4 regions of the Paenarthrobacter sp. RAF54_2 genome follow, and region 1 is predicted to be linked to each of the others. Evidence: riboswitches for the same ligand, from Rfam matches in the RefSeq annotation. Region 1 holds a riboswitch; each other region holds the start of a gene.
What was found. Region 1 has a riboswitch for cyclic di-AMP ahead of AB4Y87_RS12800 (hypothetical protein). Riboswitches for the same ligand answer to the same signal wherever they lie in the genome.

Region 1 (7,636 bases):
CGCGATTGGTCCTGGTGGCCATGGCCTTGCTGGTGGCGATTTGCGGGGCAGTCGGAGTGGTGAGTTACGCCTCCATGGACATGTACTTCAACAAGCAACTCGATAAGCAGTTGGAGCAGGCGTCAAGCCGCGCGAATGACTTCGGCAGGCCGCCGTCGAACTTTCCCTCAAGCGGGCGGCCGGATCCGCTGGAGGCCCGCGGCCAAGGTGCCGGTACCCTCAACGCGAGGATTGATGGTTCCACTGTCATTAACTCCGGCCTGTTAAATTCGAATGGCCGCCGCGTCGCACTTTCGGCAGAAGACAAGCAGGTCCTGCTCTCACTCCCCCGTGACAACCGGCCTGTGGACCGTTCATTGTCCAACGGCGACTACCGGCTGGTGGGAGTAGACACCACCTACGGCGACGTGATTGTGACGGGCCTGCCGTTGGCTGATAAGCAAAATGCCGAGGCCTCGCTGGTATGGACCATGGTGTTTGTTTCCTTTGGGGGTCTGGTGCTGATCGGCCTTGCCGGTACCGTCATCATTCGCCGGACCATGCGGCCGCTGGAGCAACTATCGGAGGTTGCAACCAAAGTATCGCGCCTTCCCCTCGACGCCGGTGAAGTGGCACTCGCTGTGCGCGTACCGCCGTCGGCCTCCCATCCTGGAACGGAAGTGGGCAGCGTTGGCCACGCTTTGAACCAAATGCTCAACAACGTTGCCAGGGCCCTGGAAGCCCGTCAGGAGAGCGAAACCAAGGTCCGGCAGTTCGTTGCGGATGCCTCCCACGAACTGCGGACGCCGCTGACCGCCATTCGGGGATATACCGAATTACTCCGCATGACGGAGAACTTCACGGACGACGGCCGGAAGTCCCTGGCACGCGTCCAGAGCCAGTCCGAACGCATGACCACCCTTGTGGAGGACCTGTTGCTGTTGGCGCGGTTGGACGAAGGCCAGCCATTGAAGGTCACGGATGTGGATCTTACCCAGTTGGTGATCGAGACCGTCAGCGACGAAAAGGTGATGGCACCGGATCACATCTGGAAGCTCCAACTCCCCGACGAGCCCATCACGGTACGCGGGGACGCAACCCAGCTGCATCAGGTGCTGGCCAATCTGCTGTCCAACGCCCGCAAGCACACCGATCCAGGCACCACAGTGGTCACTGGCGTCATGCTCTCCGCGGACGGTACCGCGGTGGTCACGGTCACTGACAACGGGGCTGGCATTCCGCCTGAATTCCAGGGCCATGTGTTCTCGCGTTTTGCCCGCGCTGACGCCGCGAGATCAGGCTCTGAAGGAACCTCCGGATTGGGCTTGTCAATCGTCGAATCAATCGTCCAGGCGCACGGCGGAAGCGTGGCAGTAACGTCCAAGCCGGGGTGCACCGAGTTTATTCTGAGACTCCCCTCAGTTTCGAACGACCACGTATAACGAATCAGGCAACATGACGCGCCGTGACCGTGATCTCTGTTACCCAAATGTGACTTAAGCCGAAACCTCCTGTACCTTCGAAAGGGTGGGTCGCCCATAGTTGGCCCACACCCGGGATGCGCCGAGCTCTGCCACTTCCCGGAGTTCCGTTCTCATTCGAGGCAGAGACGGGGGACCCAGAGTCTCCGGGCACAGTACTTTCCTTGCCCTTGGGGTGAAGCCGCAGCTACGCGCGCGGCCGGATGACCTCATCCGAACCCGACAGCTAACTCCGCAGGCGCTGAGAGGTAATCACACATGTCTGAATTCAACGATCAGACGCGCCCTTCCGCGCGTCACCGTGACGAACACAACGCTCCCCTGACCAAATCGCAGTCTGTTCTGAAGACCGCTGCCCGCCGCGGCAAGACCGGTCAGCGCATGTCCGTTGTTGCAGGAGTCGTTGCCGCAGCATTGGGCGTCGCATCGCTCGGCCAGGCCGCAAACGCCGCATTCAACCTCCCGGAAACGAGCCAGGCGTCCGAGACGCAAGCCACGGCCCAGGTCAGCAACAAATCAGCGGAAATCTCTGCGTCCCTGGATGCTGCTGCCAAGAAGGGCACCGCCGATAGGGCCGCTGCAGATCAGGCAGCAGCTGCACAGGCCGCTGCCGAGAAGGCTGCCGCTGAGAAGGCTGCGGCCGAAAAAGCCGCCGCCGACCAGGCAGCAGCCGCACAAGCCGCCGCCGAAAAGGCTGCCGCTGATGCAGCCGCCAAGCAGGCTGCCGATGCCGCCGCTGCTGCAGCCGCAGCCGCAGCAGCTGTTCCCAAGGCCGTGGACGATCCCGCTGCTGCCAAGGCGTACGCCGCCAGCATCCTCGCCAGCTACGGCTGGGGTCCGGGTGAAATGACTGCCCTGAACACACTGTGGGAGAAGGAATCCAACTGGCGAACCACCGCGACCAACGCGTCCAGTGGCGCCTACGGAATCGTGCAGTCTCTGCCGGCTTCCAAGATGGCAACTGCCGGCGCCGACTGGGAGACCAACTACCAAACCCAGATCAAGTGGGGCCTGAACTACATCAAGGAACGCTACGGCTCCCCCTCGGCCGCCCTCGCCTTCCACTTGGCCAACAACTGGTACTAAGCCAACTCAATAAGCAGGTTTGAGCCCACCCCAGCGGGCTCAAACGTGCAGGGCCTGATTACCGCCCCGATTTCCGCCGTTCGCAGCAGTGATTACTGCAGCTGACAGCGGGAACGGGGCGGTTTTCGCGTTTCAGGTGACGACGGCTTGCACCTCACGTAACGTCAGGACTTAGCGTTGTGCCCATGACGGGAACAACAGGAACCGGACCGTGGAGCATCGGTGAACTGGCCACAGCATGTGGCGTCAGCGTGCGGACGCTCCACCACTACGACGAGATCGGGCTGCTGTCCGCAAGCCAAAGGACATCATCCGGTCATCGCCGATATTCGGAGAGCGACCTGCGCCGGCTATACCGGATCAGATCGCTTCAGATGCTGGGGCTTCCGCTCGCGGCCATCGGCAAGGCGCTGCAAGCACCCGAGGATGATCTGGAGTCCCTTCGAGACCTCCTCCAACAGCAGCTGGTCCATGTGCAGGAGCATGCCCAGCAACTCCAAGCGCTCCAAAACCGTTTGGGAGAGCTGTTGTCACGAATGGACGAACACGCCATGCCCACCCCTGAACAATTCATGTCAACGTTGGAGATGATTACCGTGCTCGAAAACAACTTCACAGCCGAACAACGCCAGCAACTCGCGGACAAGCGGGAAGAACTTGGCGCAGAAAAAGTCGAAGCCGCCAAGCAGCAGTGGGCCGCCCTTGTGGAAGAAGGACTGGCGCACGTGGAAGCCAACAGGCCCGTCGCGGACCCCTCCGTCCAGGAATGGGTGCGCTCATGGGACGGCATAGGTTCCATGTTCCACTCCAGTGAGGACACCAAGGCCGCAGCGCGTGCGGCTTGGCAGGAAAACACCCAAGCAATTAGCGCCGGCCTGCCTTGGAGCGCTGAGCAGTTGGCCGGGCTGATGGCATACCTGGAAAAGGCGCGCTCGGCCTTGTAACCGGACGGCCGCTATGCTTCCGGTTCGGCCTCTGCCGCACCTCGAACGGCTGCGATGGAGGCAGCGACGTCGCCTGCGTCCGTGGACCAGTTGCTCACCGAAATCCGGAGGATGTCGCGTCCTCGCCATGAGGAACCCGACATCCATACAATCCCTTCGGCCATGAGCCGCTGAGTGATGCGGTGTGTGCGGTCGTCACTGCCGAAGGCGACCGACACTTGCGTGAAAACGACGTCATTCAGAATTTCCACACCCGGGATCTCCGCGAGGCCCTCCGCCAGCGCGCGGGCGTTTGCTGCAAGCCTGTCCACCATGGCAATGACACCGGACCGGCCCAACTGTCGCAGGGCTGCCCACACCGGGATGCCGCGGGCCCTACGGGATAGTTCCGGAACTTTGTCGAACGGATCGCCCAGTCCTGTCTCCGTTGCAATGAGGTAACTCGTGTGGACGCTGAAGGCGCGTCTTAGGGCTTCCGGCCGGGACACGATGGCCAAGCCACAGTCGTAGGGGACATTCAATGTTTTGTGGGCATCGGTGGCCCACGAATCGGCCGCCTCTACTCCGGCCAGCCGCCCGCGCAGGTTTGGGCTGACCGCCGCCCACAACCCAAAGGCGCCATCCACATGCACCCAGGCCTCGCGGTCATGGGCTACTGCGATGGCTTCGGACATCGGATCGAACGCACCGGAATGCAGGTTGCCGGCCTGCAGGCACACGAGGGAAGGCCCGGGTTGCTGGTCCATGGCGTCGGCAAGGGCTTCCGGCAGGATCCTGCCTTGATCGTCCGTGTCCACGGGCACGCACGCTCCCAGCCCCAGATACCGCAGGGCGAGATCCACGGCGGCGTGCCGTTCCCGGCCGGCAAACGTTGTGATGAGCGGCGCGCCGGTCAGGCCCAGGTCCGCCAGGTCCCATCCTGCCTCGTCCATCAGGTATTGGCGCCCGGCGGCCAGGCCCGCGAAGTTGGCCGTTGTAGCGCCAGTGGTGAACCCGACGTCGGACCCTCGCGGAAGATCCAATAGTTCCAGGAGCCAAGCTGCTGAGGACTCTTCGATGGCAGCGGCAGCGGGAGTTGCAAATCTGAGTCCGGCGTTTTGGTCCCATGCCGAAACAAGCCAGTCTGCGGCCATGGCAGCGGGCAACGTCCCGCCCATGACCCAGCCGTAGAAGCGTCCGGACTGGATGGCCATCAACCCGGGCTCCGCCAATGCGGCGAGCTCGTCTACTACCTCAGCCGCGTCCGTCGCTTCGTCGGGAAGGCTCGAAAGAAGGCTCGCGGCGACTTGGTCGGCGTCGGACGTGGGCCGGACTGAACGGCTGGGCACTGACGCAAGCCAATCCGTAGCGTGCGCCATGGCCCGCTCCAGTGCAGCACCGTACGCCTCCGGCAACGCAGACATGCGCACAGCCTACTCCCGGTTCACCGGCTGGAACAGCGAAGGCGAACAGTGCTAGAGCGTGAAGGTGATGAGGTGACCGCCGTCGTCGTCTTTCACTGCTGTGACCATCACGGCTGAGTAGTCCGGGATCCGCCACATGCCCGGCTCAAGCTCGCCTCCGGCGTCGCCCACCACCACGGTTCGCATCCCGGCGGCGCGGGCTGCGGCGATACCTGCCGGAGCGTCCTCAAAAACCACGACGTCGGCCGGTTCCGCGCCCAGCAACGCTGCGGCTTTGAGATACCCCTCCGGGTGCGGCTTGCCCCGCGTAACGCCTTCGGCGGTGACGGCAGTCGATGGCATGGAAAGTCCGGCAGCCTTCATCCGGATGTCGGCAAGGATGCGGTCCGCGGACGTGACAAGCGCGATGGCGTCGTCCGGCAATGATGCAAGCAGGGCTTCTGCGCCAGGAAGGGCAATCACGCCGTCGGTCCTGGTGCGTTCCATCTCGCCCAGCTCGGCCGTCAAAGCTTCAAGATCAGCTCCTGCCGGAGCATAACGGCGCACAGTATCGCCCGCTTGCACCCCGTGTGACGTCCGCAGGATTTCGTTGTAGTCGAGGCCGTATCGTTCGGCGAACTCCAGCCATACTTGCTCGACGATCGCCGTGGAATCAACCAGTGTTCCGTCCATGTCGAACAGGACAGCACGAACCGTCAGGGTAGACGATCGCTCGGCGTGTGCGGAAGGCGAGGTTGGCTCGGCAGGATGGCTCATGCATCCATCCTGCCGCACCATGCAGGGGTTGCGGCTAACTGTGACTTAGCCGTTGGGCCGGTGCGGAATGTACTGCACAGCCCACTTATTGCCGTCGGGGTCCGCAAAATGGACGAAGTGTCCCCAGTCCTGAACGTCGATATCACTGACCTCGACGCCATTGGCCTTGAGCTGTTCGTGGGCTTTATTGATGTCGCTCACCACTATTTGAAGGGATGGCGCTGTCCCGGGAGGAGCATCGCTGAGGCCCTCCCCGATCGCGATGGAACAAGCCGATCCCGGCGGCGTCAACTGCACAAAGCGGATGCCGTCCATGGGACGCTCATCGAAATCGGCATTGAAACCAACTTTGTTGACGTAGAAATCCTTCGCGCGATCCACGTCGGACACAGGGACAAACACCAGTTCAAGTTTCCAGTCCATGCGCCACAGGCTAACGGGGCGCGCCGGAAAGCGGTAGAGGCGTACGGATTAGCCGGCCACGCCGTAGAGGCGGTCGCCGGCGTCGCCCAAGCCTGGAACGATATATGACCTGTCGTTCAGCTTCTCGTCAATCGAAGCGAGGACTACCGTCACATTGGCGTCCTGCAGTTCCTCCTCCAACTTGGCGAGGCCTTCCGGAGCAGCCAGCAGGCAGATGCACGTAACGTCGGAGGCGCCGCGTTTGAAGAGGAATTTGATGGCTTCGCGCAAGGTGCCGCCGGTGGCAAGCATGGGGTCCAGCACGAAGATCTGACGTCCGGTGAGGTCCTCGGGAAGGCGCTCGGCGTAGGTGATGATGTCCAGTGTCTCTTCGTCGCGGGCCATGCCCAGGAAGCCGACCTCAGCGGTGGGGACCAGTTTGGTCATGCCCTCAAGCATTCCCAGCCCAGCGCGCAGGATGGGAACCACCAAGGGCGTCGGCTTGGTGAACGCCGTGCCGATGGTCTTTGTGACAGGAGTCTCGATCTCCACTGGCTGTGTCTTGACCTCGCGGGTGGCCTCGTAGGCCAGGAGGGTGACGAGTTCTTCAGTGAGCTGCCGGAAGACCGGTGAAGGGGTGTTCTTGTCCCGCAGAACGGTGAGCTTGTGAGCGACCAGCGGGTGGTCCACGACGAGTGTGCGCATCGTCCAAAACTATCATTGAGACATGAGCGCCACGGAGCCGTACCACGCTGAACACATGGCCTGGATGGGCCTCGCCCTGGACGAGGCCCGATTGGCGATGGAAACAGACGACGTGCCCATCGGCGCGGTCGTTCTGGGACCCGACGGCGGTGTGCTGGGTTCAGGGCGCAACGAACGGGAAGCACACGGAGACCCGACCGCCCACGCAGAGATCGTCGCCATCCGCGAGGCCGCGGCTGCCCTGCAACGCCATGCCCTCGAATTGGGCGAAGGCGGCGACGGGTGGCGGCTCGAGGACTGCACCTTGGTGGTAACCCTTGAACCGTGTGCCATGTGCGCCGGGGCGATCGTCCTGGCACGGATTCCCCGCGTCGTGTTTGGCGCGTGGGATGAGAAAGCCGGGGCCGCAGGTTCGGTGTTCGATATCCTCCGCGAGCGCCGGCTCAACCACTGGGTGGAGGTCTACGCAGGAGTGCGTGAGGAAGAATGCGCAACGCTCCTCCGGGACTTCTTCGCTACACATCGTGTGCCGGCAGCGGAGCACCGCTCACCCGCCTGAGCTCTATGTAAGGAGCCAATCATGACAATCGCTTTCAACCACACCATCGTCTACGCCACGGACAAGCACGCGTCGGCTGCGTTTCTGGCCCGCATCCTTGGGCTTCCCGCACCACAGCTCATGTGGTCCTTCGTCACTGTTTCCTTGGAAAACGGCGTCACTCTGGATTTCCTCGATGCCACAGGAACCATCGCGCCCCAGCACTACGCCTTCCTGGTCAGCGAAGAGGAGTTCGATGCGATCTTCCTGCGGATCACCGCCGAACACATCCCCTATTGGGCCGACCCCGCACGTTCCCGTGCGCAACAGATCAACCACAAC
Region 2 (7,636 bases), on a different contig from region 1:
CAGGGCATGCGAAAGGAGGCTGGCGCCGTCGAACGTTAATCCGGGCTTGGGCACGCCACCGAGGCGGGTGGCCCTGCCACCCGCCAGAATCACAGCGTTGAACTCCATCCGCCCAGAGTACCCGGACGGCGGGAGGGCAACAGAAATCGATCAGGCGGCGGATTCCGGCAACAGGAACGGATCCCAGTCCGGCGCAGGTTTCTCGAGTTCTTTGATCTGCCACATGGTTCCTGTGGGCACGCCAGGTTTGAAACGAAGTTTCCAACCCATCTCGGCGAGCGTGTGGTCACTCTTGGCGTTGTTGCATTTCAAACACGCCGCAACCAGGTTTTCCCAGGAATCCGCGCCGCCCCTGGATTTGGGGTGGACGTGGTCTATGGTGTGCGCTGTTTTCCCGCAATAGGCGCAGCGATGGCCGTCGCGGCGGAGTACCCCGCGGCGGCTCACGGCAGTGATCTTGTTGTACCGGGGCCGGATGTAGCGATTGAGAAGAATCACGGATGGTCTTCCGAGAATCTCCTGTGGCCCGACGACAGGCTCGTCGCCTTCGGCCACCACGCTAGCTTTTCCAGTCAGCACAAGGACCAGCGCCCGGCGGAAGGTTACTACCGCCAGCGGTTCATATCCAGCATTCAGAACGAGTGTGCGCATGCACGTACCTCTTCACGGCCGCACCCGTCAGGGGCACGAGGGCCGGCTGCCCTCTGCTTGTACGGGCTGTGGATCGACAACACAAGGGTAAGCACTCATATGCCATATCAACGAATTTTTCTGCCGTTTCACCTGCGGTGTTGGCGAAAGTTCATGCGCGGGACACCTTGCTCGTTAAAGCAGAACACCCCGCCGGCCTGAGCCTCGGGGTGTTCTGTGGAGTATTTGATCAGCCGTTGACGCGGATGAAAACGGGGCCGGAGCCAACGTTCACGCTGAACAGTGCCGTGGTGGATCCGTTCCATCCACCGTGGACTGCCATGCCGTTGCCGACGTAAACAGCGATGTGTGCCATTCCGCCGTAGCCACCGTTGGCGTAGTAAGCGAGGTCGCCGGGCTGCGCTTCAGCTGCACTGACCGTGCGGCCGAGGGAGAGGTAGCCGGCCGGCCAATCGTGGAAGTGAATACCGACGGCGGCCAGCGAGTTGGTCACCAGCATGGTGCAGTCCTGCGTGACACCGAGCTGTGCGTAGGCCGCTGCAGCGATAGCTGCACCGAGGCCACTGGATGCAGCAGGCGCCTTTGCCGCGGAGGTATCAGTGTTGACCGCCAAAGTAGCGGTGCCGCCGGCAGCCGGAGCTTCCTTGGCAGGTGCCTTCTCGACGACGGGAGCCGGGGCTTCGACAGTCTTGACTACGGGGCGCTCGTAGGAGATGGCAACGCTGGAATCGGCAGCAATGGTGGCCTGGGCAACCGACTGCACATCAAGGGTGGACGCAGACGTGGATTCGCGCTGGACATTGGTATCCGCAGCATTTGCAGCCACGCCGCTGGTCAGGACAAGGCCTGATGCAGCTGCGATCACTGCTGCCTGACGGCCAACGCCACCGGCGTTGTCGCTGACAGCCTTGGCAATGACGGCAAGTGAGCTGGTCTTGGGGGCCTCAGCTCTATGCCGTGCAACCTTGTTTGCACTGGTCATGATTACTCTCTTTTCGTATCCGCGCACGGTGGGGACGCACGCAGGTTATGGGCGGCCAGCACTTGGGGGGCATGCTGGCTTACCCCGAATGGGATTTTCCTAGCGGAGGGTGAAGAACGAGGATGTGCCGGTGGCTGCGACCGGGGTCAGGAGCGTCCCCTGGCTGGGGTTGAGCGCGCTGATCATCATGCCGTTGCCGACGTAGATGCCCACGTGGGCTCCGCCGTTCTGCATGACGAGATCGCCGGGGGCCGGCGTGCTGGTGGGCTTCATGGCCGTCCAGGCATTGACCCGGGGGATGCTGATGCCGGCCTGGGCGTAGACCCACTGGGCAAATCCAGAGCAGTCCCAGCCGTTGGGGGAAGTGCCGCCCCAGACATAGGGGTGGCCAATGCCGGTGTAGGCAATTGCTGCGAGTCCGGAAGCTGCCGCGCTGGATGCGGCATCCTTGGCCGTGGAGGACAGGGCAGCGAGGGTGTCGCCCGTCTGGCCTTCGGCTGCCTGCGTGCGTTGGGAGGCGCGCTGAACCTTGGGGGCTTCCTTGGTAACCACAACGGGGCTTTCGAAGGAAACGGTTGCCGTTGGCTCAGCGGTAACAACTGCGGTGGCGACCAGCTGCTGGGTGCTGGAGGATTCCGACTTGGAAACGTCGGTGTCAGCGGCCTGGGCCGGGAGTCCAACGCTGAGAACAAGTCCCGAGGCTGCAGCCAGAACGGCGGCTTGGCGGCCTACGGTGCCTGCATTGGTTGAGACAGCCTTGGAAAGGGTGTTCAACGGGTTCGTACGAACCAATTCGGCGCGATGGCGCGCAGGGGTAGTGCGTGATGACACGAAGGTAGCCTCTCCCAATGCCTGCGAGGTGAGCTGTCGGATTCGGATGGGAGTCATCCGGCCGCGCCGCTTCAAGGAAGCTTTTGCGACTTAACCCCAAGGCCTTCTGATTCGAAGGCCAAAATTGGTTCCCCCGCCCCTGCCAGACGATTTTTGCGAACGGACCTCGAGTGGTGGCAGAGCTAGGCAATCCACTCAAGTGCATCGGCCCCCTAAAAAGCCGATGCGCTTTAGACGGTACAACAGATGTTCGTGAATGTCACATTCAGGTCACGGGCGTGTCATGAATGCGATAGACAACCATCAACTGGCTCAGAGCCAGCCCATGGGATCTACGACTTCACCGTTTACCTGGACCTCGAAGTGGAGGTGGCAACCCGTAGATGCGCCTGTAGTGCCGCTCAGCGCGACAGTATCGCCGCGGCTGACAGTCTGGCCCACCTTGACGTTGAAGGACGACAGGTGGTTGTACGTGGTCTCGAGGCCGTTGCCGTGGTCAATCACGACGCGGTTGCCTCCGCCGTACTCATGCCAACCTGCGAACGTGACCTTGCCTGCGGCTGCGGCGTGAACGGCAGTTCCGCACTGGGCTACGAAGTCCTGGCCACGGTGGAAGTCACCGGTGCCGCCGGTAAGGGGGCTGACGCGGTAGCCAAACGGCGATGCCGTGACGAGCTTGTCCAGAGGGCTTCCCAGCGTGCCAAGTGAGGAGGCGCGCTGGATGCTCCCCGCTGACTGGGCGCTCAGCAACTGCTTGAGCTTGCCGTCAGGATCAGCGGCGGTAGCGACTGCTGCGCGACTGAAATCGATTTTGGCAGAGGCTGCCGCAGAAACTTCGGGCTGGCTGCCACCGGGCACGGAGAGGGCCGCCTCGGCTTGGCCGGATTCGGATGTGGCCATGACGGGGCTTGTGACAGGCAGGCCTACAGTCAGGGCAAGTCCGGTGGCGGCAAGCGCGACTCCGGCCTTCTGCCCGACACCACTGGCTGCGGCGAAGTCGGCCACCTGGCGCAATGGGCTCTTGCGGCGGCGCACCTGACGCGGGGTGTCGCGTGGCCGGATCTCCATTGCTGCGCGGGCTGGCCGCAGCTCAGCAGCGGGGCCGGACGCGCGGCGACGGCCCCTGACGTTCTGCGATGTCAAACTCTGTTCCTCTCTGGAAAGCCTGCGAAGTTAGCTGTCGGATTCGGGTCAGAGAGTTCAAAGACCCGGTCCGCACGAAGCGCAAACGGCACACAGGTATCCCCGGAAGGACTTGCGTTAGTAGGCACTTCTGCTGCGGACTTCACCCCAAGGCTGCTTCTTTAGGCAGCCGCTTGTGGTTCCCCCGCCTCTGCCAGTAGTTGATGACACACCTGATCTGCTGGCAGAGCTCGGCTCCAGATCAGGTAACGCTTTGGTATCGGCGCTAGTAGATAACTATAGGCGATTAAAGCCCGCAGTAATAAATTCGTTATCTTGTCAAACGACCGTGTTGTGGACGCCCCCATATCACCAGTCGCAGAAATCCGCAGGTCACACGCGCGCCAGGCGCACCAAAGTGAGATCTGACACGCCTTAGGGTCAGCTGACAGCGACGAAGACGTGCGCAGCTACCTCGGGAGGCAGCTCCAGTGCTCCTTCAATACCGGGAACACGGACGGAGATGTATTCCCCCACCCGTTCCAAGGAGACAGTTGCGCCTGGACGAATTCCGCCTTCATCGAGCTGGGTGAGGAGTTCCGGCTCAACCTGGATGGGTTCAGCAAGCCGGCTGACTACTACGCGGGAATCGGCAGCGTACCCGTCCATGGCATGCAGCAGGTTCACGTCCAAGCGGGCAAGGGGCTGGTTGGCGAGGCCGCCAAGCGCCTCCAAACCCGGGATGGGGTTGCCATACGGTGACTCGGTGGGGTGCTCCAACAACTCATACAGGCGCCGTTCCACCCGTTCACTCATGACGTGTTCCCAGCGACATGCTTCGTCATGAACGTATGCCCAGTCCAGACCAATGATGTCCGCCAGGAGCCTCTCGGCAAGGCGGTGCTTCCGCATGACTTCGGTGGCCCGCTTGCGCCCGACTTCGGTCAGTTCCAGGTGGCGGTCGTTGGACACAATCACCAGGCCATCGCGCTCCATGCGTCCAATGGTCTGGGAAACCGTGGGACCCGAGTGCCGCAGACGCTCCGCAATGCGTGCGCGAAGAGCCACGATGTTCTCTTCTTCAAGCTCCAAAATGGTCCGAAGATACATCTCAGTGGTATCGATCAGATCCGTCATCCAGCTCAGCTCTCCTCGAACGCATTTCTTGCGTAATCTCCACCGTACCGCGTCCCCGCCAAGGTGGATGGTGTGCAACCGACACCTCAGGAACGTCAACCCAAGCCTAGCTTATTTGGAATTACTCTGGATAATTTTTCCCTGGGTCGCAATGCCCATGATGGTCCGGCATTCCACGTGGCGGACTATGACAACCGCAGATTCCTGACGGTGGGTCCGGTCAGGCAGAATGAGGGAGTCGAAGGGGCAGCCGATGCCACCTGCCCACCTCCCCCTCTCTAACCGATACCCATTGGAGCCACACGTGAGCGACAACAGCATCACTATTCCCGCCGACCTGCTGCCCAAGGACGGACGCTTCGGCGCGGGACCGTCCAAGGTGCGCCCGGAACAGGTCCAGGCCCTGTCTGACGCGTCGACCACCATACTTGGGACGTCACACCGTCAGGCACCGGTCAAGAACCTGGTGGGTTCGGTGCGCGAAGGACTCAGCCAGTTCTTCCGTGCACCTGAGGGCTACGAGGTTGTCCTCGGTGTCGGCGGCTCCACGGCTTTCTGGGACGTAGCGGCTTTCGGCCTGGTTGAGAAAAAGGCCCAGCACCTTTCCTTCGGTGAGTTCGGTTCCAAGTTTGCCGCGGCCACCAACAAAGCCCCCTTCCTCGATGCATCCTCCATCATCAAGTCAGAGCCCGGCACGCGACCGGCCTCCCAGGCAGAGGCCGGCGTTGATGTCTACGCCTGGCCCCAGAACGAGACATCAACCGGTGTTGCAGCCCCCGTCAAGCGCGTAGAGGGCGCCGACGCCGGATCGCTCGTCCTGGTGGACGCTACCTCAGCCGCCGGCGGGCTGGACGTGGACGTCGCCGAATCGGATGTCTACTACTTCGCCCCGCAGAAAAACTTCGCTTCTGACGGCGGTCTGTGGCTCGGCCTGTTCTCCCCCGCGGCGTTGGAGCGCGCCGCCCGCATCAAGGCCAGCGACCGCTGGATTCCGGACTTCCTGGACCTGCAGACCGCAATTGAGAACTCCAAACTGAACCAGACGTACAACACACCTTCGCTGTCCACGCTGGTGACTCTGGACGCACAGGTGCAGTGGCTCAACAGCAATGGTGGTCTGGACTTCGCCAGCAAGCGCACAGCAGACTCTGCCAGCCGCATCTACTCCTGGGCCGAGGCTTCCGAGTACGCCACACCGTTCGTCGCAAAGGCTGAGGACCGCTCCAACGTGATCGCCACCATCGACTTCGACGACTCCATCGATGCAGCGGCAATCGCCAAGATCCTGCGGGCCAACGGCGTGGTGGACACTGAGCCGTACCGCAAGCTTGGGCGAAACCAGCTCCGCATCGCCACTTTCGTCGCTATCGAACCGGACGACGTCTCAGCCCTGCTCGCCAGCATCGACTATGTCGTGGGCGAGCTCAAGAAATAAAAAACTCAAGAACTAACTGCCGCGGCTTTTCGCGAAAGGCAGGAAACGGCGTCGTCGGGGTTGTTCCCGGACGGCGCCGTTGCCGTTAATCCCCTAATCGGGCGACGGCGTCGTCGTCCTCTTCGTCGGCTTCCTCGGCTTCCTCGGCTTCATCGGCTTCATCGGCTTCAGGATCGGATGCTTCGGCGGCGTCGTCGTCCTCTTCGTCGGCTTCCTCGGCTTCCTCGGCTTCATCGGCTTCATCGGCTTCAGGATCGGATGCTTCGGCGGCGTCGTCTTCCGCAGCCTGCACGGATTCCTCGGTCACTTCCTCTACCGTCTCCTCCACCAGGGGCGTCTCGTCCTCCGGGCGGACACGCTTTGCCCAGGGGACCCATTCCGGGGCCAGGATGGAATCCTCAGAGGGCAGGAGGCCAAGCTCGCTGACTGTGACGATCTTTGACCGGGAATTGCGGGTGATCACGGCATACCACTGCCACCCGCCGTATCCCGCAAGCTTCGACTCGAACAAATGCGTGACCACGCGGTCGCCCTCGGACTTTGCGCCGATGTGGGCACCCACCTCGCCCGGGTTCGCGATAGTCTCCACCGCTTCCCGCGCGACGTCGACAGCGGCAGCCAGGAACGCATCCGGCTTGCCAACGCGCCACACGGGGATGCCGGCCCGCTGCTTCGCTGCGACCGGCTTCCGCGCAGGGGTGTCGCTGTTTTCAGGGGCTTGCCCGTTGACAGGATTCGCCCCGGCGACAGGAACTGGGGCGGCGTCAGTGACGACCCCAGGGCCGGCCTGCGCGTCCCTTCCTGCCTGTGTATCCTGTGCGGATTCCGAAGTCATGGCAGTTCCTAGGCTTCCAGCTCGTCGGCAACCTTGCGCAGCGCCATACCGATGGCCTTGGCCTTGTTGCCCTCCGGGTACTTGCCGGAAGACAAAGTACCGGACAAGTTATCCAGCACGGTCACGAGGTCCTGCACCAAAGGCGCCAGGTCCTTGGCGTTCATGCGCTTGGCCTTGGCGATGGAGGGCGTCTTGTCCAGGACCCGAAGGCCCAATGCCTGGGCACCGCGACGGCCATCGGCCACGCCAAATTCCACACGCGTACCGGCTTTGAGCTCGGTTACGCCTGCGGGCAGCGATGTCTTGGGCAGGAATACCTCCTGGCCATCCTCAGCCGCGAGGAATCCGAAGCCTTTTTCCTTGTCATACCACTTGACCTTGCCGGTGGGCACGTAATCAACCTTCTTCGTTCTTGCTTTGGAGACACGTCGCGCCGCCACCGCATCCGCAGGGATTTGCGGGATCGAGGGAGACAGCACGGTCCGTGTTGGTCTGTTACTTCAAGGTTATCCTGCCGGACCAGCTATTCATGCTTTGCCGCCGCTTTGCGGCGCCTTGCTGCACCCGTTGCTGCATCCGTTGCTGCATCCGTTTCTGCACCTTTCCTGCTCCTTTCCTGCACCCTGGCCGCGATGCTTGCCGA
Region 3 (7,636 bases), on a different contig from region 1:
GGTGACGTTGGTCAGTGCGTACGTGGAGGTGTTGGGAACAGCGCCAGGCATGTTGGCAACGCAGTAGAAGATCGAGTTGTGGACCTTGTACGTCGGTTCCTGGTGGGTGGTGGGGTGTGTGTCCTCGAAGCAGCCGCCCTGGTCCACGGCGATGTCTACCAGGACAGAGCCTGGCTTCATCCGGGACACGAGTTCGTTGGTGACGAGCTTGGGCGCCTTGGCGCCGGGGATCAGGACGGAGCCGATCACGAGATCTGCGTCGACAACTGACTTCTCGATCTCGTAGGCGTTGGATGCCACGGTCTTCAAGCGGCCCTGGTAGAGGGCGTCGAGTTCCCGCAGGCGGTTGATGTTGATGTCCATGATGGTGACATCAGCACCGAGGCCCAGTGCCATGGCGGCGGCGTTGGTTCCCGCAACACCTGCGCCGAGGACAACAACCTTGGCCGGACGGACACCCGGTACGCCGCCAAGGAGGATGCCCTTGCCGCCTGCCGGTGCCATGAGCGAAGAGGCGCCGACCACGACGGACAGGCGCCCTGCGACCTCTGACATCGGGGCGAGCAGCGGAAGGGTGCGTCCTTCCTGGACCGTTTCGTAGGCGATGGCCGTGACACCGGAGTTGATGAGCTCGGCGGTGAGTTCGGGCTCGGCGGCCAGGTGCAGGTACGTGAAGAGGATCAGGCCCTTGCGGAAGCGGTGGTACTCGGCCTTGATGGGTTCCTTGACCTTCATAACCATGTCGGCCCGGCCCCAGACGTCGTCCGCGTCGGCAACGATTTCGGCGCCGGCGATCGAGTACTCCTCGTCCGTGATGCCAGAGCCCAAGCCCGCGCCCCGCTCAACCAGAACGGTATGTCCGTGAGTGCGGAACTCGTGGACACCGGCGGCCGTGATGGCTACGCGGAACTCGTTGTTCTTGATTTCTTTAGGGACGCCGATGATCATTTGCTGGCTCCATCGTTAGCGGCTTTTTCGGCCGGATATTTGCTGCGGGCTGTGATTCCAGAATAAATCCGGCTGTGAGGCAGGCGACATGATCCTCCAGACCAGGGGAGGCGAAATCCCTGTAAATTCAAGGATCTTCTTCCATTGAGCTCGACATTTGTCGAGTGCTCGAGCGTCAGGTGTCGCCTGATGTTGGTACGCTTTCTGGATGCAGCAGGACGTCGAGGAGATCGTTGAACGCGTGGCGCTCAAGCTGGGCAGGGGGCTGTCCCTGGAGGACCTCGACGGCGTCCTCCTCGCCTACAGTTCCAACCAATCCCACGCCGACCGCGTCCGGGTGAACTTCCTCCTGAGCAAACGCGTGCCGAGCGATGTCAGTGCCTGGCAGCTCTCCCATGGCATCTCGACGGCGGTGCGCCCGGTTGTTGTTCCGGCGAACGACGAGCTGGGCATGCTCGGCCGGGTTTGCGTCCCGCTGCTGGTGCGCGGTTTTCGGGTGGGCTACTTATGGGTGCAGCAGGACCTTGAGGAGCAAACCGCGACGGCGATACTCGCCGAATTGCCCGGCGTGCGTGACGAACTGGATCTGTTGGCGGGTTTGTTGCTCGATTCCAACACGGCCGAATCAGAGTTCCGAAGGAGGCGGGAGCAGGAGTTTCTGGCGGCCTGCGCCGGGGAGTCGAACGCAGTGGCAACGGTGGCCGGTTGGAAGGAGATCCAGGGCCGCGGTCCGTGGCAACTGGTGACCGTCCTGGACGCGGATGGTGGCGGAACCGACGTCGACCCCATTGCTGCAACGCTAACCCACCGGACAGCAGCGTTGCAGTCCACGATCGGTGTCAACGCCGCGTTATTCAGCGCCGGGACGGAGACGCATTCCGTTGTCCTGTTCCGGGAATCCGGTGGCCGGGCGGATCACGCCCAGGTCCTGGTGCACTATCAATTGGAGCTCGCCAAGCGGGCGGGCCGCGCGGTGGATCGGGTGATCCTGGGCATCAGCGAGCCGTTCCAAGTCATCCGGCAATTGGCAGGGGCCTACAGGCAATCCAAAGTGGCAGCACAGGCCGCAGCCGTGGATCCGCCCCTCGGGGAACTGGTGGAGAGCCGGGCGGTTGGCGTTTATCAACTCTTCGATCGTCTTCAAGCGCCGGGCGGCTGGGATGACACGGGCTCCGTTCATTTCCGCACCTTGGAAGACGCGGACAAGAACGGCGAACTCCTGCCAGTGCTGGAACTGCTCTACGACAACGACAGCTCCGTGCAGGACGTCGCAGCGAAACTCCACTTGCACAGGAGCAGCATCTACAACCGCCTCGGCCGGATCCGCCAACTCATCGGAGCTGATCCGTTGAGCGGTGGGATCCGGCTCGAGCTGCATGCTGCACTAAAGGCCCAAAGGTGGGCCTCACGTCCCCGGATCTAGGGCGGGACCCGGAAGCTGAATCGCCTAGCCCTGGGGAACGCGTGTTGTGGAACGGTAGCGCTGAAGTGGACAGTCCTTCAGACGTCCCCTACGCTGAGAAAGCGGTTTCTCAACAATTTTAGGAGCACTGTGGGCGGCGTTGTCTCGGGGATCCTCATCGTCGCCTCGGTCATCGCAGTGGGTTATTTCGCAGCCCGCTACAAAGTGCTGGCACCCGATGTCCAAAACGCACTGACTCGAACGGCCTTCTACATCACCAATCCGGCGCTGCTGTTCACGGTGGTAGGTGAAAGCGATATCCGTGCCGCACTCGGGGTCGATGCCCCTCTGGCACTCCTGTCGGCAGCCGTTATAGGCCTTCTTTATTGTTTGTTGAGCTTCCTGTTCTTCCGGCGGCCGGTCGCCGAAACGGCAGTTGGTGCCATGGCCAGTAGTTACGCCAATGCGAACAACATTGGCATTCCTGTCTCGTTGTATGCAGTGGGCACGGCGCAGCACGTTGCTCCAGTCCTTCTGGTTCAACTCCTGATCATGGCACCCTTCTACCTCAGCGTCCTGGGCGTGGCAGGTGGCACAAAAATCTCCTGGAAACGAATGCTGTTGCAGCCCTTCTCCAATCCCATGATTATCGCCTCGGGGCTGGGAGTGGTGGTGGCTCTGACGGGGTGGGAGGCTCCGGAACTCGTCCAGAAACCCATTGACATGCTGGCCGGCGCGGCCGTCCCGATGGTTCTGCTGGCTTTTGGGATGTCGCTGGCAGGCAAGGCACCTCTCCAAAAGGGGGATGGCCGCGTGGAGACCGTGGTGGCAACCACCCTGAAGGTGGCGGGCATGCCCGTGGTGGTCTGGGTGCTGGGACGCTTTGTGTTCGGCCTGGAGGGGCAGCACCTCCTGGCCAGCGTCATCATGGCAGCCCTTCCAACCGCCCAGAACGTTTTCCTTTTCGCTTCTCCCTACGGACGCGGAATGACAATGGCCAGGGACGTCATCCTCTGCACAACGGTGCTCTGCATCGGGGCGCTGGTCATGGTCGCGTGGCTGCTGGGTTAGAAACGCCAGGCCAGGAACAAGAGCCACACGAAACAAAAAGCGAGACGGAACAGATGAGGCAGGCACCCGGGTGCCTGCCTCATCTTGTTGCCGTGATTGCTGTAGCTGTGATTCCTTAGGCCCGACGCAGCCGTTGGCAGCTCCAACGGCCCATCCGATTGCGGAAGGTGGCAGTGCGGCTGCTGCTGCAGTACCGGCCGTGCCATCCGACGTGCTTGCGGGTCCTGGGAAGTTGCGTGCTCACTTCAAGATCCCTGTGGCGCCGTCAAGTATGCCGTCCAGGTCCAAGGCTGAACCACTTGACGGCGTGGTGGCATTTGGATTTCCGGTTGGCTTTGGCTTCGGTGCCTGAGTCTGGGTTGGAGTAGGTGTCGGAGTAACCGTGGGACTGGGCGTCGTTGTGGCGGGTGGGGTGGTAACCGTGTCCGAGGGAACCGGGCTCGGGGCCGGCTGGGTTGGGACAGGAGTTGTCACGCCCGGCACAGGGACAACAGCCGACGGGGCCGACGAAGGGACCCAAACAGGATCCGCGAGTGAAACTTGCGGAGTCGGAAGTGACGACGACGACCCCTGAGCAGGTGCCTCTTCTGACGACTGCGTTGCAACAGTTGCCGGCTGTCCGGCCTCGCTGGTCGCCGACGAAGCTGATGCAGTGGAGCTGGACGAGCTGGGTGCGGGGGTGGCCGAGGTTGACTGCCTGCTGTCGCCACCCGTCTTTGCGTCACTGGCTTCCTGAGCCGGTGTTTCCTGCCCGAAGAAGGGAAGCTCGAAGGCCTGGCTCATGGTGCCAACGGTCAATACCAGGCCCAATGCCCCAGCGACGACTGCCATGCGCTGGCCCATTGTCTTGACCGAGGCGGCCTTGGTGAGGACTGCGTGTGGTTCGTGGCTGAAGGACGACGCTCCAAACGTGGGGGCAACGCCCGTCGGGGACTCGGCAGCCGTTGTCGCGGAAGGGGCTGTCCCGCTACCGGATGCCTGGGCACGAAGGGCTTTCCGGCTTGCGAGACCAGCTGCGGCGGTGGCGGCTGCCGCGAGCTGGGCAGGGCTCTTTGACTCCGCCGGCGAAGCAGGGAACGCCGGAGCCGCAGGTGTGGGAAGAGGGGCGGCAACGGTCGGAATTTCGGCTGTGACCGGATCCCCAGTGCCGGGCGTGGGCGCCTGCACTATCGGAATGGCAGCGGTGGCGGGCTCGGGTTCGTGCGCGGCGGGGGTGGGTGCAGCAGCAGCCACCATTGGAATGGCAGCGGTGGCGGGCTCGGGATCTGCAGCCGGTTCGGGAGCGAGCGGCGTGGGCGCCGGAACTGTTGGAATCGCAGCCGTAGCCGGCTCCAGAGCAGCGGAGTCTACTGGGGCAGAGTCCGCCGGTGCTGTTTCTGCCGGAGCTGTTTCAGGAGCGATTACAGCTTGGGCTGCCCGTTCACGCTCTGCCGCGCGAGCGGCTGCGCGCGTGGTGGGTGCCGCAGGGGTGGGAACAGGAGCAGTGGCGGGTTCCGGCGTCGTGCTTGTAAAACCTGTTTCTGCTTCCGGCGTGCTGGTGGAGGATCCGCTGGGTTGGGCCCGACGGCGTCCGGTTGGTTGGGTACGCTCGCGCGCTATTTGGGCGCGGCGCGGCTGATCCATGGTTGGGGACATGGTGGTTGCCTCTCAACGCCTGCGAGGTTAGCTGTCGGGTTCGGACGAGGCCGTCCGGCCGCACATGGCGGCTTCACCCCAAGGGCCCATGGAAAATCAGGCCCGGGAACTCTGGGTCCCCCGTCTCTGCCGCTAGTCTGGCGGATCCCGGTTTGCGGCAGAGCTCGGCGTCAACCCGGAAGCGGCCCAGCGGAGATACGGGTCGCTCTTAGACCGTACATGAGCGCCATAGTAAAGTCACATTAATGTAACGGGCGGGACGCCTTCCAGCGCGAAGGTCCGTTAGGACTTAGGCTCCGGGGCCGGAGCCGGGGCTGGCAACTCGAGCTGGATCCTTTGGATTTGGTGTGCGTAATGGGTCTCGGGTCGGAAAATTTCGTCCGTCACGCCCAGGATCCCACCCGCGGCGCCGCGCCGGACTTTCCCCTTGCTGTTCTGGCGCGAGACCCAGAACCAAAGGGCCGCAATGAGGGCAGGTGCTGCCAGTACAGCCACTAGAACGGCCAAGATATCCATCGCCCAAGACTAGCTTCCGCCGCGGCTGGCAGGTAGAACATAGTCGTATGGACCTCCCAGTGATGCCGCCCATTTCGCCCATGCTTGCCAAGTCCGTTCCTTCGATCCCTGATGTAGGCCACTTTGAGCCGAAGTGGGACGGGTTCAGGACCATCGTTTTCAAAGATGGTGACGAGATCATCCTGGGCAGCCGCAACGAACGTCCCATGACGCGGTACTTTCCCGAGTTGGTGGAAGCCCTTCAGAAGAACCTTCCGGACAAATGCGTGATCGACGGCGAGATCGTCCTCATAGCTGACAGCAGGCTCGATTTCGAGGGCCTTCAGCAGCGCATCCATCCTGCCGATAGCCGTGTGCGGATGCTTGCCGAAAAGACACCGTCCTCCTTCATCGGATTCGACATCCTTGCCCTGGGCGGGGAGAACCTCATGGACAAGCCGTTTTCCGAGCGTCGAGCCGCCTTGGAGAAGGCGCTCGCCAGGGCTGAGGCGCCCGTGTACGTAACGCCGGCGGTGACGGAACTTGATCAAGCGCAGGAGTGGTTCGTGAAGCTGGAGGGGGCTGGGCTCGACGGCATACTTTCCAAACCGCTCGGAGGGACGTACCAGCCGAATAAGCGCGTCATGTTCAAGACCAAGCATGAACGGACCGCGGACTGTGTGGTGGCTGGATTCCGCTGGCACAAAACGGGAAAGGTTGTGGGGTCGATGCTGCTCGGGTTATATAACGACGCCGGCCAGCTGCAGCACGTGGGGGTGGTGGCTTCATTTCCCATGGCCAAGCGCGAAAGCCTGGTGGCCGAACTTGAGCCGTACCAGACGGAATTCAGTGAACATCCTTGGGGTCAGTGGGCCGATCAAGGAGACGCGGCAGCTACAGGTTCTCGAATGCCGGGCGCGCAGAGCAGGTGGAGCGCCGGTAAGGACTTCTCCTTTGTTCCCCTCCGGCCGGAACTCGTCATTGAGGTTGCCTATGACTACATGGAGGGCGAGCGGTTCCGGCACACCACCCAGTTTCGTCGGTGGAGGCCGGACCGGACCCCAGAGAGCTGCACATACTCACAACTCGAAGAACCGGCTGATTATGACCTCGGGGAGATCCTGAGACTGCCGTAGCCTTGGGCTCCTTGGGTTTGGTTCTACGTTGTCGAGCCGCTGTTACGCCGTTGGACCGCTGTTAAGTTGTTGGCCAACAACGTATTAGCGGCTTGGCGACGACCTACTCTTCGTGCCCCTGGTCGCTGCTCATGCTGTCCTCTGCAGGCGGGGTTTCGCCTGGGGGTACACCGCCGCCAGGCTCGAGTCCCGTGACATTGCCGTCCAGGGGATCGGGGTTGGCGGAAGCTGCGGGATCGTCCTCTTCGTCCTGGCGCATGTCTGGGTCGGTGTGGACATCATCCGGATCGCCGGCAGTGTCGCCCGCGGTGTCGTCCGGCTCGGCTGCGCCCGAGACGCCGAAGGTCCGGGGATCGTCCTCTGGGTCATAGCTGGTCATGGTCGCCCTTCCTAAGCAAACTTACTATTGTGCTTGCCCGGCCAGCCTAGTCTCCAGATCGCAAACCCAACAAGGGGCACCCATGCCGGGATTCGACGTCGTGCACTATTGCCTGACTCCGGCGGGACGCCTAACTCTTGCGGGATGTCGCCGCGACAAAGCTCCTGATAGCGTCCGCCACGGCCTTGGGGCGCATGTGTTGTGCAACATGCCCCACGCCCGGGATCTCCACCAGCCGCCCTTGAGGAATTGCCCGCGAGAGGCGAAGAGCCCAGTCCGGCCCGGCGACGTGATCCCGGCTCCCTCGGAGCACCAGCACGGGAGTTCGGACTTTGGCCACCTGCTTTTCGGTGGGGTACTTCATCATCACGGGCAGCTCCGTGAGGTACCAGCGGGGCCCGCATTGCAGGTAGTCCGTGACCACAATCCAGTTGGACGACGGGCTTTCCCGGAGAAGGCCGTCCAGGAACAGGGCAAGCGACTGCCGGGCGACGTTCTTGTGCCGGGAGTCCACCACAGGGCCCATGAGCACCAGTTGCTGGGCGCGTTCAGGCTCGCGGAGGGCCGCTT
Region 4 (7,636 bases), on a different contig from region 1:
AACTCGCCGAGGTTGGCGGCCTTGCCACCTACCTCGGGGAGCATGTCCGCCCGGATGTCCGCAATATCCCGAATGAAGACCGGGCCACTTACATCCGCGCCCGCATTGTTTTTCTGCCGATGCTTCCCAGGCTCCCGGTTATCCATGGACGGTGCGCGCCAGCGGCCTAAGCCGCACCGAGCATGGGTCCGAATTTGGGCCGGTTTGCCAGCCGCGGGTCCTCCCGGTCCGGAACCACGAGGACCGGTCCCTTGGCGTGATGCAGGACGCCGTCGGAAGTGGAACCAAGGAGCATGCCTGCGAAACCACCACGGCCCCGTGTACCCAGGACAACCAGCTCCACGCCCCGGCTGGCCTCAACCAGGACGTCAACGGGTGAGCCGTCCCTCAGGTCGGTTTCCACAGTCAACTGCGGGAAATGGCTGCGGAGCCAAGCCACGCCTGCATCCAGCTGGACTTTGATGTCCGCGAACAGGGCATCGCGGTCCAAAGGTGCGGGCACCCAGGCCAAGGAGCCGCTGTATTGCGGCACCGCACAAATGACGCGGAGCTTGGCGCCCATCCGCTGGGCTTGTTCGGCTGCCTCAAGGACAGCGACGCGCGCCTGCTCTGAACCGTCCACACCAACGGCGACGACGTTTTCCACCGTGCGCGGCCCGGCCTTGGCGTGCTCAGCCTTAATGTGCTTGTCCTCGGTGTTCTCGCCCAAACGGTCCGCACAGTAGAGCGGGACCGTTACGGTGGGGCATTTTGCGTGAGCCGGCAAGGCGCTGCTGACCGAGCCCAGGAGACGCCCAACGAAGCCGCCACGGCCACGGCTGCCGAACACCAGGAGCGCGGCGTTTGCGGACAAGTCCAGGAGGACCCCTGCGGCATCGCCATTCTCCACCGAAGCATCGACGTCGAGGTTGTACTTCGAGACCTTATCCATGGCCTGCTTGACGATTGCTTCCGCGCCCTCGCGGATCACGGAATCGTCCACAGTGGCGTACCCGCCGTCGAGGCCGGATGCCGCGAAGATGGGCACCGAATAAGCCGTGACTATATGCAGGGGAAGTTGGCGCCGTTCCGCCTCACGCGCGGCCCACACAAGGGCGCATTGACCATGCTCGGATCCGTCCACTCCGACGACGATTCCACCAGGCGCCACTGCCTGCTCCTCGTCGTCCCGTGGTTCTTCAACGTGTCTGCCGTGCTGGTCCATTGGGGCCCGCCTCTCCACCTACTGCTTGATGTTCCGGCCATTCTGCCAGAGGTTCTCCGTACCGGTGTCCCCTTGCTGGCGTGCAACCAATAGCCGAGGCCGAAGAAACCCGCGGGGTTCTCCTTCCAATGCCCACTATTCTCGGTTGGCAATGCCGAATCAAGGCGACTATGGGCTATGTGGATAACGGTCCGGGCTCGGTTTTCGGCACGCTCACCGCCCTCCAGGTTGCGCTGCGGATGAACATCCAAAACACGCTGCCGCCGAGGCTATCCATGGCAGAAAAAGTTCGGTAGTGTTCGAGTCACCGAATGGCCGGCAAAAGTGTCCCAGGACACAACCCGGCCATTTATTTGCGGCCGCTTGGGGAACACGGACGCGATCCCACGCGCTGCCGAAAGGCACACACGTCAAGGAGGAACCCAAGCAGTGTCACTCACTCCTGATTCCGTCACGGAACGGACTACCACCGTGGTGATCGGCACCGGCCTGTCCGGCTTGGCTGTTGCCAGCGAGCTCAGCCGCTATGGCGTAGGTTCCATCGTGCTGGATGGCTTTGGTACTTTGTCCACCACCGGACCATCGGTCCATACGGGAATGCTCCAGCGCTGCGACGCAGCGGACCCCGCGGCAATGCAGGAACGCAACGAGATCCTGCGCCACTTGCGCAACTACGCCGCAAGCCATCACCTGGATGTCCGCACCACCACACGCGCTGTTCGTCTGGACTTCCTGGGCGGCGACTCGTCCCAGCAGCTTGGATACGGACTCGCAGCAAGCCTGAACACGGCCAGCCAGAGGGCTGGGCTGAGCGTTTACGGCCCGCTTGAATCCACCCCACGGCAATGGGCCGTGCATACAGCCACTGGAGTTCTTCTGGCCGACCACATCGTGGTGACGCGCTGCGCCCAGAGCCAACTGCGCCGAATGCTTACGGACTTGGGAATCGCCATAGGCCAGAACCTCGTGGCAGCCATGCGTGCCGTGGGAATGCACTTGGTAGGCGTGGGGGAACTCATTACACCCACGCCCAAGGAAGTACTCCGGCAAGCCAAGGCAGTAGGGCAAGCAATCTCATCCAAGGTGGCCCTACCAGCTTCGCCGGGCATCGCCCTGGCTTAGAAACGAACAAAAGTTAACTCAGAAGGCCGGTGCCTCCGAAGACGTTAGTCCTCGAAGGCACCGGCCTTTTGAGTTGGAGCGTGAAGCTTAGGCGCCAGCGCGTACGTACGTGATGGGGCCGGTTGCGGTGAGCCAGCTGATCGGGTGGATGCCCGTCTGGTTGCCGTTGATGCCACCGCTGATGGCCTGGCCGTTGCCGATGTAGATGGCTACGTGGCCGGACTGGACGATCATGTCACCGGGCTGGGGGTCGCTGACAACCTTGCCGTAGTTCAGGAACTGCATGGGTGCGAGGTCGCCAACCGGGATGCCTGCGGAGCCGAGGGCCCGTTCCACCATGGCGGTGCAATCCTGCATGATGCCGATCTGGGCGTAAGCCGAGGCGACCATTGCAGCGTTGACGCCACCAACAGCCGGAGCTGCAGCAGCAGGCGCGGCTGCCACCGGAGCGGTAGCCGTAGTAGTTGCGGCGGCCTTCACAGTGGCCGCTGCTGGGGCCTGCTTGGCCACCGGAGCCGGAGCAACGGGTGCCGGCTTTTCAATAACGGGAGCCGCAACGGAAGCAACCGCAGGGCGCTCGAAGTTGATCGTGGCCGTGGAGGCGGCCGTAACAACCTTGGTGGGACCCTCATTGACGGTCTCGGCGACCGTAGCAGGGCTGGAATCGCGCTGAACAGGGGTCTCTGCTGCGTGGGCAGCAATGGAGCCTGTCAGGACGAGGCCCGAAGCTGCTGCAATAACAGCGGCTTGGCGACCCGCGCCAGATGCGTTGCTGGCAACAGCCTTGGAGATGGAGATGAACGGATTAGGACGTACGCTGTCCGCCTTACGACGGCCGCGAAGAATGCGTGAAGACATGAAAGAGCCTCTCCCGATGCCTGCGAGGTTAGCTGTCGGATTCGGATGGGAGTCACCCGGCCACTATCCCCCGCTGTGCAGCGGAAGCTTCGTGACTTCACCCCAAGGCGCGCTCTGAAAGCGGGCCAAAATGGGTTCCCCGTCTCTGCCGTAGGTTTGTCTGCGAACGGATTCCGGACTGCGGCAGAGCTAGGCAATCAGCCCGGAAATGCCCGTTACGTGGAACAGGCACAAGTACAACCGTACGGGAAGATCACTTCAAAGTCACATTTACGTAACGAGCAGTTCGTTTTTGGCGTGTCGCAGTGACCGTTTCGAGATCTTCGCTAGTATGTAGAAAACCCCGTTATTCCGCGGAATTTTCGTCATCCGGCTCGTTCGGAGCCGCCAGCTTCTTCCGGGCTGTAACAGCGAGGAAGATCACGAGACCGATTGCCACGACGGCGAGGCCAACAATGCTCCAGGGGAAGGGTTGGGAAGCTGCCGGAGCAGGCTCACTATTTTCGGTACCGGGCGCTGCCGTCCCCGCCGTCGGAACGGCTGCCGAAGCCGATGGGGAGGCGCCTGCTGAGCCGCTCGCCGTCGTCGTGCTGGTTCCGGAAACAGTGAACTTGAAAGTTCCCTCAATCGGGTGGGAGTCTGAACTGACCACGCGCCACACCACCGTGTATTCGCCAGCCGGAGCGCCCGGACGCAGCTTCTGGACAGCCATGTTGTCGATGATCTCCACTGCGCCATCTGCCCAGTTTTCGCCCCCAGCGGTGACAGTTACGCCCGAACCGATGGCCAGTGGCCGGTTGTTAAACGTGATCGACACCGACGCCGGCACTTCAGCTACCCGCGCACCGTTGGCCGGAGTTGTTGATTCGGCGACGTCGTGTGCGGAGGCCGGAGCGGCGCCCAGCAGCAACGCGGAAGCGAAAGCGAGAGCGGCTACGACGGCGGCCAGAAGCGGGCGGATGGTACGCATGGGGCGGTTTCTCCTAGTGTTGGCTTCCTTACAGACTAGGCGAATCGTCCCGACACCCCGCATCGGCGGGCATAGGATTTGAGAGCAAACTCCCCCGATCCCCGGAGACCTTCATGCTGAAACAAGGTTCTGCAATCGACCGTTACTTCAAGATCTCCGAGCGCCAGTCCACATACTCGCGGGAAATACGTGGCGGCTTCGCGACCTTCTTCGCCATGAGCTACATCGTGGTGCTGAATCCGCTGATCCTCTCCGGGGCAGACTCGAGCGGAGCATCTCTTGGCTTCACGGCCGTAGCGGCAACCACTGCATTCGTGGCGGGCATCCTGACCATCCTCATGGGCGCCTGGGCCAAGCACCCCTTCGCGGTGGCAACCGGGCTGGGAGTGAACGCGTTCGTGGCCGTGACCGTTGCCTCCCACCCGGGCCTGACGTGGCCGGACATGATGGGGCTTGTGGTGCTTTCGGGTGTCACCATGCTCATCCTGGTACTCACCGGATTCCGCACGGCCGTTTTCAGGGCCGTCCCGGAAGCCCTTAAGACGGCAATCGTAGTGGGCATTGGCCTCTTCATCGCCTTGATCGGCCTTGTGAACGCCGGCTTTGTCCGGCGAATTCCGGATGCCGCAGGCACTACTGTCCCGCTCGGCCTGGGTGTGGAGGGCAAGTTGATGGGTTGGCCGACGTTGGTGTTCGCCGTCGGCCTGATCCTGACCATCGCGTTGGTAGTGCGCAAGATCCGCGGCGCAATCCTGATCGGCATCGTAGTGTCCACCGCCCTGGCCGCCATCCTGGAATTCACGCTCCACATTGGTCCCAGCTTCGACGGGAAAAACGTCAACCCGCGCGGCTGGTCCCTGGTGGCCCCCACACTTTCCGAATGGGGCGCTCCGGACCTCTCCCTGATCGGCAAAGCCAACCCCTTTGGGGCCTTTGAACACCTCGGATTCGTGGCTGCTGCGCTGCTGGCGTTCGTGATCCTCCTCAGCATCTTCTTCGACGCCATGGGCACCATGGTGGGCCTGGCCAACGAGGCCGGAACCGTGGACGAGCACGGCAACATTCCCAACGTGGACCGCGTCCTGCAGGTTGATGCCCTGGGCGCAATCGTTGGTGGCGGCGCGTCCGTGTCGTCCAACCAGATCTTCGTTGAGTCGGGCGCGGGCATTGGCGAAGGTGCCCGCACCGGTCTCGCCTCCATTGTCACGGGCCTGCTCTTCCTGGTGGCCATGTTCTTCACGCCGCTCATCAACCTGGTCCCGTTCGAAGCCGTTGCACCTGCGCTGGTGGTTGTGGGCTTCATGATGGTGTCCCAGGTTGGCAAGATCGACTGGCAGGACTGGGGCGTTGGTATTCCCGCGTTCCTGACCATCGCCCTCATGCCCTTCACGTACTCCATTGCCAACGGCCTCGGCGCGGGCTTCATCTCGTACGTCCTGATCCGCGCTTTCCAGGGCCGTGCACGTGAAGTCCACCCCTTGATGTGGGCAGTGGCAGCCGCCTTCCTGCTGTTCTTCGGCATCGGAACTGTGGAGGAGTTGTTGGGCGTCAAGTAGCGTTGTCCGGCATTTCAGACACTGGGGCACGCTAAAGCTGTTTTTTGGCACGCAGGTGGGGTGTGCTTAAGGCATGGCCCCAAACACCAGCACCAACCCCTCCGTAGACGTCCTTCCCACGCCATGGACCGGCCGCTTTGACGGCGACGGCGACGAACATCGCCGCTGGTGGCAGGCCGTAGCACCCCTTACTTCCCCTGCCACTCCTGGTGCCTCTCGTCCCGCCGTCGTGCTGGGTTTCTGCAGCGACGCCGGGGTGCGGCGCAACAAGGGCCGCACCGGTTCCGCAGCGGCTCCGGCTGCCATTCGTTCGGCACTGGCCCCGCTGGCGTTCCACCTGGACCGTGACGTGTTCGACGCCGGCGACGTGGTTGTGGAGGGCGACTCACTGGAAGAAGGACAACAGCGCGCCGGACGCGCCATCTCGGAACTGCTCGACGCCGGAAACCTCACCGTGGTGCTGGGCGGCGGCCACGAGACGGCGTTTGCCAGCTACCTGGGCGTGGCCGGATCCAACGCGGTGCAAAGCGGAAAGCGCTTGGGTGTCTTGAACCTGGATGCCCACTTTGACCTGCGTGATGAGCCCACCCCGAGCTCCGGCACACCATTCCTCCAGATGGCCCAGGAAGAAACCGCCGCCGGACGCGAATTGCGGTACGCCGTCGTCGGAATTTCGGAGCCCAACAATACCCGTACGCTCTTTGACACCGCTGACCGCCTGGGCGTGAAGTACTTGCTGGACGAGGACTGTTCCGTAGAGCGTGTCGAGACGTTCGTAGCCGACTTCGTGGCTGGAATCGATGTGCTGTACCTGACGATCGACCTGGACGTACTGCCCGCTTCGGTGGCGCCGGGAGTCAGTGCCCCTGCCGCGTACGGGGTGCCGCTGCCCGTGATTAGTGCTATATGCCGCCAAGTAGCCGCAAGCGGCACCCTGTTGCACTTGGACGTTGCCGAATTGAACCCGGAGTTCGATATCGATGGACGAACCGCGAAAGTGGCAGCACGGCTTGTAAACACGCTGTTGGCGTAGGGCCTGTTCCCAGTCCCTGTCCTGCTTTAACCTGTTGGGTTTAACCTGTGGGGAAGGGAAGGACAGCGATGCGCGCAACTCCTCTGCAGGACAAGTGGGCTTGGGTGGCCGGGCCGGTTGCTGTCGCGCTCGGTCTTGCCGCACACGTCATTTCCGGTGGCGGTGCCCCTGCGATGCCCGTCCTGCTGGCGTTCGTTGCCCTCTCTGCCTTGGCCGCACAACTGATTTCCCGCTGGATCCATGGGCCCATCCTGTTGTTGCTGCTCTCCGGCGTGGCCCAGCAACTGCTGTTCTTCGGCTTCGAAGCTTTAGGGGGCTCATTTTCCGGCGTCGGATTCCTTGACCATCTGCACGGGCAGCCCCAGCAGCCTGTGGCCGTTCCTGCGGACAGTCAGCCGGGTTCAGGCGAAGTGCATGCTGCCGACCTGATGCTTTACACCCACGCAGCTGCCGCCATTCTCACTCTGCTGGTGGCCGCGGGAGTTTCCAGGCTGGCCCGGCGGGGACGTCACCAAGGGCAACGTTCCGTAGCTTTTCGGTAATCCTGGGAAAAGCAACGTAGTCCCCCGAAAGCCAACGTAGCCCTGCGAAAGCCGGGGCAATGAACTTTGATCGGCTCGGGTTCGGGCGCCTAGTGTCGTTTGCACGTGGTGTACCCGAGAGGCCAGGGAGCTGCCTGCAAAGCAGCGCACGCGGGTTCGAATCCCGCCACCACGTCTGATGGGGTCAGGTCTGCCGCACCAGCACCGGTACCCCTCCGCCGAGATGGCACTTAAGCACAATGTTTGGCCCAAACATTGGGCTTAAGTGCCATCTCGCGGGGTCGAAAGAGCTTACTGGGCTGCGTCGAACCCGTCCAGAAGCCGACGCGATGCCGTCGTCATGTGCGAGCG

Region 2: another riboswitch for cyclic di-AMP. It lies ahead of AB4Y87_RS19530 (M23 family metallopeptidase); the one in region 1 lies ahead of AB4Y87_RS12800 (hypothetical protein).
Region 3: another riboswitch for cyclic di-AMP. It lies ahead of AB4Y87_RS11465 (hypothetical protein); the one in region 1 lies ahead of AB4Y87_RS12800 (hypothetical protein).
Region 4: another riboswitch for cyclic di-AMP. It lies ahead of AB4Y87_RS01930 (NlpC/P60 family protein); the one in region 1 lies ahead of AB4Y87_RS12800 (hypothetical protein).

What each region holds. Positions count from the first base shown of each region.
Region 1 is NZ_JBFRDV010000011.1:69,019-76,654, reverse strand. It holds gene AB4Y87_RS12805 (sensor histidine kinase) at 1-1,421, shown strand, start outside; cyclic di-AMP (ydaO/yuaA leader) riboswitch at 1,556-1,713, shown strand; gene AB4Y87_RS12800 (hypothetical protein) at 1,719-2,546, shown strand; gene AB4Y87_RS12795 (MerR family transcriptional regulator) at 2,732-3,490, shown strand; gene AB4Y87_RS12790 (pyridoxal phosphate-dependent decarboxylase family protein) at 3,502-4,893, opposite strand; gene AB4Y87_RS12785 (HAD-IA family hydrolase) at 4,945-5,649, opposite strand; gene AB4Y87_RS12780 (VOC family protein) at 5,695-6,072, opposite strand; gene upp (uracil phosphoribosyltransferase) at 6,121-6,756, opposite strand; gene tadA (tRNA adenosine(34) deaminase TadA) at 6,779-7,315, shown strand; gene AB4Y87_RS12765 (VOC family protein) at 7,337-7,636, shown strand, end outside.
Region 2 is NZ_JBFRDV010000021.1:27,929-35,564, reverse strand. It holds gene AB4Y87_RS19550 (NTP transferase domain-containing protein) at 1-108, opposite strand, end outside; gene AB4Y87_RS19545 (HNH endonuclease) at 151-651, opposite strand; gene AB4Y87_RS19540 (NlpC/P60 family protein) at 881-1,633, opposite strand; gene AB4Y87_RS19535 (C40 family peptidase) at 1,733-2,464, opposite strand; cyclic di-AMP (ydaO/yuaA leader) riboswitch at 2,469-2,632, opposite strand; gene AB4Y87_RS19530 (M23 family metallopeptidase) at 2,777-3,607, opposite strand; cyclic di-AMP (ydaO/yuaA leader) riboswitch at 3,614-3,843, opposite strand; gene AB4Y87_RS19525 (metal-dependent transcriptional regulator) at 4,028-4,723, opposite strand; gene serC (phosphoserine transaminase) at 5,028-6,158, shown strand; gene AB4Y87_RS19515 (DUF3027 domain-containing protein) at 6,244-6,993, opposite strand; gene AB4Y87_RS19510 (cold-shock protein) at 7,002-7,385, opposite strand.
Region 3 is NZ_JBFRDV010000009.1:103,268-110,903, forward strand. It holds gene ald (alanine dehydrogenase) at 1-948, opposite strand, end outside; gene AB4Y87_RS11455 (PucR family transcriptional regulator) at 1,157-2,371, shown strand; gene AB4Y87_RS11460 (AEC family transporter) at 2,501-3,421, shown strand; gene AB4Y87_RS11465 (hypothetical protein) at 3,662-5,056, opposite strand; cyclic di-AMP (ydaO/yuaA leader) riboswitch at 5,059-5,209, opposite strand; gene AB4Y87_RS11470 (hypothetical protein) at 5,339-5,572, opposite strand; gene AB4Y87_RS11475 (ATP-dependent DNA ligase) at 5,620-6,687, shown strand; gene AB4Y87_RS11480 (DUF6480 family protein) at 6,791-7,066, opposite strand; gene AB4Y87_RS11485 (alpha/beta fold hydrolase) at 7,197-7,636, opposite strand, start outside.
Region 4 is NZ_JBFRDV010000002.1:102,545-110,180, forward strand. It holds gene AB4Y87_RS01915 (PEP/pyruvate-binding domain-containing protein) at 1-146, opposite strand, end outside; gene AB4Y87_RS01920 (universal stress protein) at 167-1,204, opposite strand; gene AB4Y87_RS01925 (FAD-binding protein) at 1,634-2,326, shown strand; gene AB4Y87_RS01930 (NlpC/P60 family protein) at 2,414-3,184, opposite strand; cyclic di-AMP (ydaO/yuaA leader) riboswitch at 3,188-3,356, opposite strand; gene AB4Y87_RS01935 (copper resistance CopC family protein) at 3,531-4,154, opposite strand; gene AB4Y87_RS01940 (NCS2 family permease) at 4,268-5,710, shown strand; gene hutG (formimidoylglutamase) at 5,784-6,743, shown strand; gene AB4Y87_RS01950 (hypothetical protein) at 6,812-7,285, shown strand; tRNA gene AB4Y87_RS01955 (tRNA-Cys) at 7,390-7,460, shown strand; gene AB4Y87_RS01960 (FadR/GntR family transcriptional regulator) at 7,577-7,636, opposite strand, start outside.